Regions from separate parts of the Shewanella piezotolerans WP3 genome, predicted to be linked through region 2. Evidence: predicted binding sites of a transcription regulator. Region 2 holds the regulator's gene; each other region holds the start of a gene.
The links. Region 2 encodes sigma-54, which starts transcription at its own class of promoters, with help from an activator protein. Its sites were predicted from a motif close to GTTGGCACGNNNNTNGNNT; they were not measured.

Region 1: a site for sigma-54 is predicted at 2,261-2,279, ahead of fliE (flagellar hook-basal body complex protein FliE). Genes of this name have one in related genera too.
Region 3: a site for sigma-54 is predicted at 1,916-1,934, ahead of SWP_RS13145 (nitrate reductase). Genes of this name have one in related genera too.

The regions. Positions count from the first base shown of each region.
Region 1 is NC_011566.1:1,563,608-1,567,919, reverse strand. Features, by position in the region: gene fliG (flagellar motor switch protein FliG) at 1-155, opposite strand, end outside; gene fliF (flagellar basal-body MS-ring/collar protein FliF) at 145-1,842, opposite strand; gene fliE (flagellar hook-basal body complex protein FliE) at 1,877-2,209, opposite strand; gene SWP_RS06750 (sigma-54-dependent transcriptional regulator) at 2,517-3,872, opposite strand; gene SWP_RS06745 (sensor histidine kinase) at 3,876-4,312, opposite strand, start outside.
Region 2 is NC_011566.1:679,319-683,630, forward strand. Features, by position in the region: gene SWP_RS02975 (HPr family phosphocarrier protein) at 1-184, opposite strand, end outside; gene rapZ (RNase adapter RapZ) at 171-1,025, opposite strand; gene ptsN (PTS IIA-like nitrogen regulatory protein PtsN) at 1,593-2,036, opposite strand; gene hpf (ribosome hibernation promoting factor) at 2,039-2,326, opposite strand; gene SWP_RS02995 (RNA polymerase factor sigma-54) at 2,357-3,868, opposite strand; gene lptB (LPS export ABC transporter ATP-binding protein) at 4,005-4,312, opposite strand, start outside.
Region 3 is NC_011566.1:3,066,754-3,071,065, reverse strand. Features, by position in the region: gene htpX (protease HtpX) at 1-749, shown strand, start outside; gene cctA (tetraheme c-type cytochrome CctA) at 1,052-1,399, shown strand; gene SWP_RS13145 (nitrate reductase) at 1,972-4,312, shown strand, end outside.

The DNA of each region.
Region 1 (4,312 bases), 880 kb from region 2:
TGCTTAGGTTCAAGGTGCTTCAATATAGAAGCGGCATCACTCTCACTTAGGCTCAACAACAATATGGCCGTTTTTTCGATACCATTTAAATCTTCTGGCTTAAACCCTGGTGCAGGTGTTACTGCTTGCCCCTCTACGGGAGTATTATTTGTCATCTTCAATTAACCAATTTTTCACGACTTGAGTCGATAGTTCAGGTTCATTCGCAACAATCGCGCGGATGGCTTTAATCATGTCATCATCTTTATGCAAGTCAGGAATTAAAATCGACCCGTCATCGGCATAGCTGTATTCAGCTTCTGGGCGCTCCAACATGCCTAATGTATCGGCAGCATATTGGTCTTCAATCTCAGCCAGTTCATCGCCCATCTTTGGCTCTTCTGGCAGTTTGGCACTATCAGGGTAAACAATACGCTTTAGCATTGGACTGATGATAAACATCACTATCGCTAGCGCAACTAAGGTACCTAAGCCTAATTTGACTGCACGCCAAAACCAAGGTTGTTCCCACATTTCAGGCGCTGGCGCATCTTCTATTAACTGATCCATAAACGGCACAGTAACGACTTCAATCATATCACCGCGTTGGGTGTTAAAACCAACAGCACCTTCGAGTAAACGGCGAATGTTCGCCAGCTCTTGCTCAGTGCGTGGGACGCGTGAAACACTGCCGTCTTCAGCAGCGGGGGCATTTTTGAAGTCAACTGCGACAGAAACACTGACACGTCTTAATGTGCCTATTTGCTGACGAGTGTGGCTGATAGTGGTATCAAGCTCAAAGTTACGCGTGGCTTCTTTATGACTGCTACCACTGCTAACAGACGTTGTTTCGGTACCCACCTCTTGTGGAATATCGGAATTCATCGGCGGCTGATTAGACAATGCGCCAGGGATCCCACCAGTGGTACCGCCATTAGAGTTGTTCTCTACAACCATCTCACTGCGCAACGCCGGTAAGTCGGGATTGTAACGCTTAGCCGTTTGCTCTACGGCCGTAAAATCCATACTAACGTCAACTTGCGAGGTAAAGTTTTCAGGCCCTAGAATCGGCATCAAAATTGACTCTACCTTGTTACGGTATTCAGATTCTTTTTGTTGAACAATTTCAAGCTCACGACGAGCAATCGCTGACACGCCATCTTGGCTTCCTGAATTAAGAAGGCGACCATTTGAATCGGTAACAGTCACTTTATTCGGCTCTAGATTGTGAACCGCAGATGCAACGATATCGACTATCGAATCCACCTCTTCTTGACCAAGGCCACCACGGCGAGTATTAACAACCACGGTTGCGCTTGGCTTAGAGCGATTTCGAGCAAAGACATTTTCTTTTGGCAGGGCTAAGATAACTTTGGCGCGGCTAACACTTTTAAGCTCTTCAATAGCGCGAGCAAGGTTTTGTTCTTGGCTATGCTTAAGGCGAGCCTGTTCCATTCGCTGGCTAACACCGAATCCACTGTCTTTACTTAAGTAGTCATCATTGGCAGCGGCTTGATCTAAACCAGCACGGCTTAGCATCATCTTCACATCTTGATACTTATCTTCAGGGACTTTTACCACATCACCTTGGATCTGGTATTTGATTTTATTTTTATCGAGTTCATCGAGTACTTGAACCATCTCTTGGGTGCTCATTTGCCCCAAGGGTCGATATTCAGGCTCTTGCGCCCAAATCATCACAAAAACGGCTAATGCTAAACAGATAGCCAAGGCTAATATCATGGTCACTTGGCGTAACATGTCGATATTGCCAATCGATCCCATCACACCTGGCTTATGCTCCTCTTGAACACCACCAGACTGCCCACCGGCAGCGACATTTGAACCTGTTCCTACGACCATTTCTGTACTCACGATTGCTACCTGCAGTTAAGGCCTAAACAGGCATACTCATAATGTCTTTATAAGCTTCTACGAGCTTATTTCTTACTTGTACGGTTGCTTCAAAAGCAACGCTAGATTTTTCACGCGCGATAACGGTATCAGATAATGTCACTGTGGTATCGCCCATATCAAGGCGAGTGGCCAAATTAGATGCATTTGACTGAAGTTCGCTCACATTTCCAACAGCTTGAGAGAGCAGTTGACCAAAATCAGCACCAGAAGTGTTGTTCACTTGACGGGCAACACTTGTTTGAGCGCCTTGAGTGCCTATTTGACCGTTAAGTGACTGCATCTCTTGCAGTAAAGAATTAGCGCCGATTTGCATAACTATCTCCCAATGTCGTTTTCTTGACGAAAATCTTAATTGAATTAGATAAAGCAGAAATCGTGCCAGTATGTAGAAAGGTGATAATTAGGTTTGAAGTAGTGGATTGAGCTTCAAGCCATAACGGCAAAGCAAAGCGACGGCATAAATGTCTACCTACGTTAACAGCAGCGACTCATTATGGAGAAAGCAACAGTAAAATCTGACACTTTTACTGTTACTACTCTTTGCTAGCACGGCTGAGAACACAATCTAACCTTGAAATAGCAGGCAGCGTATTAGTTACCCAATGCGTCCTTGTCAGCGCTTAAGCCGGTATTTCAATCCCGGAATCACGCATTTTGGCCATTTTATAGCGCAATGTGCGCGCGCTGATCCCCAGCTTTTCTGCAACCTCTTTACGGCTACCGTTACACTGGCTAAGCGTCTCCAAAATGATTACATGTTCTTGGGCTTTAAGTTCATTCCCTAAACCGTCAAGCTCATTGCTCTTAGCCTCCTCTTCTACCGAGTTTACCTCCGCGGCTAAAGAGATATCGCACGAATCGATAATAATATCAGCAATGGTGATTGCATTCCCTACACTTAAAATAAGTGCTCGCTGCACCACATTATCAAGCTCGCGCACATTACCAGGCCAGCGGTGTGTCAATAATCGGCGTGATGCGCATTCTGCCAATTCAGGCACTTCCGTTTTATTCATCGCCATTGCATGGCGACTAATTAAGTGCCTTGCCAAAGGTAGAATGTCAGCAGGACGCTGATTCAGTGCTGGCCACGTAAGAGGGAAAACATTTATTCGATAGTAAAGATCTTCTCTAAATTCACCAGCCTCCGCCAGCGCTTTTAGATCTCGGTTAGAGGTTGCTAGCACTCGGACATTCAGCTTAATGGTTTTGCGCCCGCCTAGACGCTCAACTTCGCGCTCTTGAAGCACGCGCAATAGCTTAGCTTGCAGACCCAATTCCATTTCTGAAATTTCATCCAGCAGTAATGTGCCTCCTTGAGCTTGTTCAAATTTTCCAGGGCAAGCTTGGTATGCCCCTGTAAAGGCCCCTTTTTCATAACCAAACAGTGTTGCTTCTAGCATGTTCTCGGGTATTGCTGCGCAGTTTATTGCAACAAATGGTTCAGCAGAGCGGTGACTATGCTGATGTATGTAACGCGCAAGCACCTCTTTACCGCTGCCACTTGGGCCCATTATCATCACAGAGGCATCAGATACCGCAACTCGCTGCGCTAAAGATAACAGTGCCAGGCTCTTTTCATCGGCCACAACAGGGCTGCCTTCAATAGATTTTTCAGGGAGGTAACGTGATACTTGATTAAGCAGCACTTCTGGCGAAAAAGGTTTAGCTAAATAATCTACTGCGCCCAGTTTCATGGCATTGACGGCGTTATCAATGGTCGCGTAAGCCGTCATCAATAACATCGGCACTTTAGGATGGTGCTGCTGCAGGTAATTGAGTAAACCAAGGCCACCAATTCCTTCCATTTGCACATCGCTTATCACCATGTCAAAGCTGTCGTTTTTAAGCGCTAAAATGCCCGCTTCAGCCGACTCTACATCAACGCAATCATATTGGGCTAACATCAAGGTATCTAACAATGCTTCTCTTAATGATGCGTCATCTTCAACTAACAGTAATTTTCCTTCAGACATGCTCTATGCTCCAACTACTGTATCAGTGATAACTTGGGATTTCGCCAGTGGGAATTTAAGTGCAGCAGTGCAGCCTTTACCTACATGGCAGCTAAACTGCATCATGCCACCATGGTTATTAACGACAGATTGCACAACAGCCAAGCCAAGCCCTGTGCCTTGCGCTTTAGTGGTAAAGAAGGGTTCTAGCACCTGTTGCTGCATGTCGCTATCCAATCCTTTACCATTATCAATGACGTCAATATGCAGGGCTGTTGCAGTATCGTAGGTCTTGATTACGATCTTAGTCGCGCCCGCTTCAATACTGTTGACCACTAAATTGTTAATCGCAGAACTTAACGCAGAATCATTGGCACGAATACACTGTGTCGCATGATTAATAAAATCGAGCTGGCAGCTTTTTTGTGCCGCTATTGGCTGGCAATTATTCAGTACGCTAT
Region 2 (4,312 bases):
ATTTGCCCATTCCAGTCTCCAACATTAGTAAGCCTAGTACACTTATAGCTGATGCTTGTTTTTCGCCTTGGATTATTGTGATTTCAGCATCAAATTCAGAAGCTAACACCACAAGTTTAGTTGCGGCTCGGGCATGAAGCCCAAGCTTATTGCATATGGTAACTTGTCGTTCAATCTTTGGCATTTTTTAACTCGCGGTGACTAGTCGTCACTTTATGCCGTCCATCTTTAAAGTGTTCAGCAAGCCTTTCGGTTACATACACAGAGCGATGTTGGCCTCCGGTACAACCAATAGCAATGGTCAAATAACTGCGATTATTACGCTCTAAGTCTGGCAGCCATGTACGCAGTAAATTTTCTATCTGCCAGATAAATTTATTCACCAATGGGCGTTGATTGAGAAAGTCCTGCACCGGCTTATCAAGCCCTGTCATTGGCCTTAGTTCTGGCTCCCAGTGAGGGTTAGGTAGAAATCTAACATCGAACATAAAGTCGGCTTCGGTAGGCATACCATGTTTAAATCCAAAAGACTCAAACTTGATCATTAGCTCTTTATCAATATTACCCAACAAAATTTCACGAACTTGATCGTTAAGATCGTAAATGTTGAGGTTTGAAGTATCGATATAGTGGTCGACTATTTTTGCTAATGGCTCTAGCTGACGGCCTTCAAGCTGAATGGCTTCTTTTAACGAAATATTCGAATGAGACAGTGGATGAAGTCGTCGGGTTTCGTTATAGCGTTTAAGCAATACTTCATCGCTTGAGTTTAGGAAGAAACTGAGTAGCTCGACACCTTTGGGCAAATTCGTTAGGTGCTTTTCCAGCTCTGTGTCTTTTTCTGGCATATTGCGAATATCGACACTAATTGCTACGAGCTCTGAATTACCCGTTAGCTGCTCTAACAGCGTTCCCATCATAGGTAACGGAAGATTATCGACACAATAATAGCCGAGATCTTCTAACATCCTTAGAAGAACGGATTTACCAGAGCCTGAACGACCAGAGACAAGAACGAGTTTCATCTTTTGACTACCTGATAGAAGTTAGAGTGAGTGTTTTATACCAATCAGTATAAGAAGTTGATCTACTCAGAGTGTTTATTACGAACTAGTTCAAGGCGAATAAATGACATAATGGTTATTCCCTTATGAGTTTACTCAATGCAGAAGTCGCAAGTCAAAACACTCCTTACAGGCGAGTCATAGCGGTTCTGATGCTGCGTTAATGAACTTGAACCTATTCTCACTATGCTCTTCATTCATTGCAAACCACATGGCCAAGCATGTTCCTGACATGCTTAAGGTATTCCCACCACCCTTGGAGCTCAGATACGGTGGAGGTCTTTAATGCAGGAGCATTTAATGACCTAACCTCAAGCCGCTAAACTCTCGCTGAGCGATCAAATCTTTATACAGATTGGTATTATATATGTTTACAAGATGTACAAGGGTATAGATTAACTTTTTTATTGGTGAAAGCAAGAGCTTAGGCAAGAAGGAGATAATAAATAATATTGCTGTCATAAATACTAAGGTCTTTAAATAACCTATTTGTATTACATAAGGTTACTTAAGGACCTGAGTCATTAGCTATTGAGTGATCAAATCGTACAGCTCTGATTCACTGGTGCTTTTTCTCAACTGCTTAACGATAGCTTTATCGTTAAGCTTTTCAGCCATTGAAGACAAGGTGGCTAAGTGTTGCTCACATTGCTCTGCTGGAACCAAAAGTGCAAACAATATATCGACCGGCTGTTTATCTATCGAGTCAAAAGAGATCGGTGTTTCGCATTTGATTAATATGCCCAATGGATGGTCAATATTGGTCAATCGCCCATGCGGGATTGCGATACCGTTGCCTATACCTGTGCTACCCATTTTTTCGCGTGCCAAAAGGCTCTCGAATATCTCTTGTGAAGATAGAGTAGGGTACTGGACAGCGGCAATGTCGCTGATTAGTTCCAGTACTTTTTTCTTACTGCCCGGAGTGGCACAGGTGGTGCACTCCGGCTGCAGGATGGTACATAGTTCCATCGTTAATGTTTGGTCAGCTTCTCTTTGTGTTTAATAACCTGACGATCTAATTTATCGATCAGGGAGTCGATTGCGGCGTACATGTCCGCATGTTCCGAAGTAGCAAAAACTTCACCTTTTTTAAGGTGAATTCTGGCTTCGGCAATCTGCTGCATTTTTTCTACATTCAAAATGACGTGGACATTATTGATCTGATCGAAATGACGTTCAAGCTTTGTAAACTTTTCTTCTACATAGCCACGCAATGATGCGGTGATTTCGATGTGATGTCCAGTAAGGTTAATTTGCATAGAAAATTCCTCCAAGTGCCTAATTTTGAGTTATAAACTCTTACGTTGGTTTGAGGGCGGGATCAGCATTGCTTCACGATATTTCGCGATAGTACGACGAGCAACTTTTATCCCTTGTTCTGCCAAAAGTTGCGCCATTTTGCTATCGCTTAATGGTTTCTTTTGGTTTTCAGCTGCGACTAACTTCTTAATAAACGCTCTAATAGCTGTTGATGAGCACTCTCCACCGTCGTCGGTTCCGACATGACTAGAGAAGAAATACTTTAATTCGAAAATACCTCTGGGGGTATGCATATACTTTTGAGTGGTAACCCTTGATATGGTGGATTCATGCATCTCAACGGCTTCTGCGATATCATTCAAAACCATTGGTTTCATGGCTTCATCGCCATACTCAAAGAAGCCTTGCTGGAATTTTACAATGCAGTTACTGACCTTTAGTAAAGTTTCATTACGGCTTTCTAAACTTTTAATAAACCACTTAGCTTCCTGCAAATGACCACGGATGAACTGGCCATCGGCTTGGCTTTTAGTGCTGCGAGCCATTGAAGCATAGTGCTGATTAACATTAATTTTAGGCATGTAATCTGGGTTTAGCTCAACCACCCAGCGACCTTTCTTTTTGGCCACTGATACATCGGGAATAACGTATTCATCTTTGCTGCGAGTGACTGCTAACCCTGGTCTTGGGTTGAGAGTTTGGATCAGGCTAATGGCTTCACGTAGTTCATCTTCTTTAAGCTTAGTTTTACGCATTAACTGTCTAAAGTCGCGTCCTGCAATCAAATCTAAGTAGTCTTTGATGAGTAGGCGGGCATGGTCAATATGCGGTGTGGTAGCGGCATATTGGGCCAGTTGGATCAATAGACACTCGCTTAAGTCGCGAGCGGCAACGCCAATGGGGTCAAAATGCTGCACGCGCTTGAGTACGGCTTCGACTTCATCAACCTCAATTTCAGGGTCGCCCATTGCCTCAAGAATATCTTCGCAGTTTTGAGTGAGGTAACCACGTTCATCAATAGCATCAATAATGGCGGTGGCGATAGCAAGATCGTTATCGGAAAATGGTGTTAAGTTCTTTTGCCACTCAAGGTGCTCATATAAGCCTTCGCTGGTTTCACCTTGGAATGGCATATCGTCATCGCGCATACCGCCAGAGCTTGCATTTGAAGAAACGGTATAGACTTCGTCCCAAGTGGTATCCATCGGCAGATCATCTGGCATTGAATCTTGGGTTAATGCATCAGAGGTTTCTACTGCAGCGCTATCTTGCTGGGGATCAACTTCGGCGCTGGCGCTGTAATCGTTGTCACTATCGGATTCTGAATAGCTATCGGATTCGCTGGTGGTGCGATCTTCATTGCTGACAGGTTCACTGTCAGATTGCTCTTCATCTAATTCTAGTAGGGGATTTGACTCTAATGCTTGCTGGATCTCTTGCTGCAGCTCTAAAGAGGACAGTTGCAGTAAGCGGATTGCCTGCTGTAACTGTGGAGTCATGGTTAGCTGCTGACCCATTTTGAGCTGAAGTGACGCTTTCATCTTACCGCTATTCCCTACACTGTAATTAAACGTTGAAGCTCGTTAATTTGGCGAAGAGAGCATAAAGGGCCAACACTATGATTATATTAGTATACTTAACTAGTGCCGCGCTTTAAACGCTCATGTTGTTGATTAACTATAGCCTGAATTGTTCACCTAAGTACACTGCTCTAACCTGCTGGTTGTCTAAGATTTCAGCAGGCGTACCCTCAGCAATGAGATTTCCGTGACTTACGATATATGCATGCTCACAAACGTCTAATGTTTCACGAACATTGTGATCAGTAATTAGCACACCTAAGCCGCGGCTTTTTAGCTGCTCAATGATTTTTTTAATGTCGATGACCGAAATTGGATCTACACCTGCAAAGGGTTCATCAAGCAATATAAATTTTGGGTTGGCAGCTAGCGCTCGTGCAATTTCAACTCGACGGCGTTCACCAC
Region 3 (4,312 bases), 2.4 Mb from region 2:
CGGCAATCTTCGGTTTTGGTGGTGCGTTCATCAGCTTGGCTATCTCTAAATGGATGGCAAAGAAAACCATGGGCTGTGAAGTCATCACAAACCCCCGTGACAATACTGAGCGTTGGTTAGTTGAAACCGTTGCTCGTCAAGCAGAGCAAGCTGGTATTAAAATGCCAGAAGTTGCGATCTACCAATCGCAGGAATTCAATGCGTTTGCTACAGGCCCGAGCAAAAACAATTCTTTAGTTGCCGTCAGTAGTGGTCTGCTTTATGGCATGAATCATGACGAAATAGAAGCGGTACTTGCCCATGAAGTTAGCCACGTCGCTAACGGTGATATGGTGACGTTGACGCTTATTCAAGGTGTTGTGAACACTTTCGTTATTTTTGCTGCTCGTGTCGTTGCAGGCATAATCAACAATTTCGTTGCCAGTAATGATGAAGAGGGCGAAGGCCTTGGCATGTTTGCTTATATGGCAGTGGTGTTTGTTCTTGATATGCTATTTGGTATTCTCGCTTCAATCATCGTTGCTTACTTCTCACGTATTCGAGAGTTTAAAGCTGATGAAGGTGGTGCACGTTTAGCGGGTAAAGAGAAGATGATTGCTGCGCTTGATAGACTAAAGCAAGGCCCTGAAACAGGCGCTATGCCAGCTTCTATGTCAGCTCTGGGTATCAATGGCAAGAAATCAATGGCTGAATTGATGATGAGCCACCCGCCACTTGATAAGCGTATCGCTGCTCTTCGCGCAAGTTAATTCAGTGATAGCTAATGAAGTACAGTTAGGGTAACGTTGTTAAGGATTGTGTTTTTATTAGTCAAAATCAAGATGATAAATAACGTTTGGTTACTTTCCGTGCCCCGATTGAGGGGCATAGTTTGATGGAGCGCACGTTTTGCTAGTAGTCACAATGATATGATCTTCAACCTAAATTAGTTGCGGATTAGCTAATGCTTAGCTAAATTAAGCTTAGTCGTGCTAATAATATTGATCGCAAGATGGAAACTAAACTTAATTATAAAGTTTCCACTATGCGAACATCAAATGAGGATACAATTGTGAGCAAAAAACTACTAAGTGCAATCTTTGGTGCGGCAATCGCAGCATTAGCGTTATCTCCTTCTGTGTTTGCTGAAGGTCAAGAATTGGCTGAAATGCATGCTGAAATGGATGGTTGTGAAGCGTGTCACGCTGACGGCTCTCCATCTGCAGATGGCGAATACGAATTTGAGCAGTGCCAATCTTGTCACGGTACATTAGATGAGATGGATGCAGTCCATCAACCACACGATGGCATGTTAATGTGTGCTGATTGTCACGCACCACATGAAATGAACGTGGGTGATAAGCCAACTTGTGACAGCTGTCATGACGATGGTCGTACTGCAGAGTCAACACTTAAGTAATTTTAAATATTACTTATAAAAACCAGCTAATAGCTGGTTTTTTTGTGCCTCAATTTTATCTTTAACCCTCCCAAAACGTGATTACTCTACTAATACCAATTGCATTAAGTATTTGACCAGTTCAGAGCCCCTCAGCCTTTTCAATTCAAAGCGCATTGGTAAAGAAATGGTTATTCCCTTTTAAGCCAATGCAAAGCAGAAGTGGAAAGACTGAGGGGCTCACGTAGTGCGGGTTTCAAAACGCTGTATGCTTCGCTGTGGGATTTGGATATAGAATAACTATTAGCTCAAACCCCACTACTTGCCTACAGCGTTTTGAATTCCCGCTGAATGGTCAAACTTTTAATGCAATTGGTATAATCATATTAAACATAATACCTCTTTGTGAGTGCTTGGTTTTTAAATTTATCAAAGACTTGCGTGATTTCGGTGCGTAGCTTTGCCCTGTTGTAGTACATTACCGCCTTAAATATGAGTCCAATATAACCTATCTCTTTTTAAAACAGTCGCTTATAGAATGGCATGAGATTTGCGATATCAGTGATATAAGCAAACGAGGGGGGAAGCAAATCATGCCAAGCTGTAAAACAACCTGTGCATATTGTGGTGTTGGATGCGGGATCAGAGTAGAGAAGGTCTTTAAAGAGCAAGCTAAACATTCTTCATTAAAGCAATTTTTTACTGTGAGTGGGGATGTTGAACACCCTGCAAATGCGGGTGATTTGTGTGGCAAGGGTTTAGCGTTAATCGATAGCCTAAATTTGCCAAACAAGCTGTTATATCCACGCATGCAAAAAAATACTGTCAATAATCAAAATATCAGTTGGAATACAGCGATATCAGAGATTGCGATAAAGCTCAAAAGCACTTTGGTTAAATATGGTCCTGAATCAATTGCATTTTACCTGTCAGGTCAACTGCTCACCGAAGATTATTATGTTGCCAATAAACTAGCAAAAGGCTTTCTCGGAACCGCTAATGTAGATACTAATTCGAGATTATGTATGTCATCTGCGGTAAGCGCGCATATACGCGCTTTCGGTGAGGACGTCGTGCCAGGTTGTTATGAGGATCTGCAACTTGCAGAGGTTGTGGTATTAGTCGGTGCTAATACAGCTTGGACACATCCGATTCTATTTAAGAAAATAATGGCAGCTAGGGCTGAACATGGCACTCAACTGGTGGTTATCGACCCACGTGTGACTGCCACTGCATCTCAAGCCGATCTGCATTTACAGCTTACACCAGGCTCTGATCTGCACTTGTTCAACGGTCTACTTAGTGCTATTGCAAGTAATCATAAAACTAACTGTCAATATATAGAGCACTGTACGGAAGGGTTCGAACAAGCATTAAGAACGGCGCAACAAAACAGCCTAACAGTTGCGGATGTTGCAGAGCATACAGGTCTTGAGGTTGATAAAATCACAGAGTTTTACTCCTTGTACCTGCAAAATAAAAGAGTGGTTACCGCCAGCAGCCAAGGCGTTAATCAGTCATTATTAGGCACTAATACGAGTAACGCGATTATCAATTGCCATTTGGCGCTAGGGGATATTGGCCAAGCTGGTTGTGGGCCGTTATCACTAACAGGGCAACCAAATGCTATGGGCGGGCGTGAAGTCGGTGGGCTGGCAACTCAACTAGCCTGTCACCTTGGGTTTTCTGATGAGGAGCGTCAACTCATCGCTCAGTATTGGCGTACTGATAAATTACCAAAATCAAAAGGCCAAACAGCAACGGAAATGTTTGCTGCGATGGCGAGCGGAAAGATAAAAGCTGTGTGGATCCTAGGGACGAATCCGGTGGTTTCTTTGCCTGATACACAATTAGTCAAGAAGGCACTGTCTGAGTGTGACTTTGTCGTGGTATCAGATATCACCGCAGACACCGATACTGCACAGTACGCTGATATTTTGTTGCCGGCACAGGGTTGGTCAGAAAAATCAGGCACTGTCACCAATAGTGAACGAACCATAAGTCGACAACGGCGCTTTGCGCAGCCCCAAGGTGATTCAAAGGCCGATTGGTGGGCGTTGTGTGAAGTAGCCAAAGCGCTTGGATTTGACTCGGAATTTGACTTTAAAAACAGCGCCGAAATTTTCAAGGAATATGCTCAGCTAAGCGCAAGTGTAAAACAGCACTTTCCACAGAAACAGTTCTCAATTGCAGGACTTGCAAATCTGACACCGAGTCAATATCAGCATTTGGTGCCGACTCAATGGCCGATAGATGATATTGACGCGATGGGGCAAAAAAACAAACGGCTGTTTGATGATGGAGTATTTGCAACCCCAACGGGTAAGGCACAATTTGTCGAAACGCCATTCACATCGGCTATAGCACCACACACCTTTGATGATGGCTCTCTAAACGTTGAAAAAGTGCGTTTGAACAGTGGTCGTACTCGGGACCAGTGGCATACGATGACGAAGACAGGACATATTGCCAAGCTGGCTGCTGCAGATTATCAGCCGGAGCTTAGGCTAAATGTGTCAACATCGATTAAGAATAGACTTGTTGAGGGCGAATTCGCTGGGTTTGTCTGTGATAACTTAACCGCCCCTTTGATTGCCAGAGTTGTAATCGATCAATCAATACAGAGTAATAGTGCTTTTTTATCTATGCATTGGTCGTCACAATTTAGCAAAAGTGGTGGCGTAAATAGTGTTATTTCAGTAGCTGTAGACCCCCACTCAAAGCAACCAGGGTTTAAGAATCAATGGGTACAAATTAAGCCTATAAAAGTTGTTGAGCAGGGGATTGAGTGGGGACAACCTTTAGTCGATTCAAAGCGACTGTATTGGGATGTTAAACAGCAGCTTCAAGGTGGGTTTTGCCGTCACATCGCTGCAGATGAAGGGTTTAGTCAGCCTCTTTTAGAGCTTGATACAACACAATGCTCATCATCAG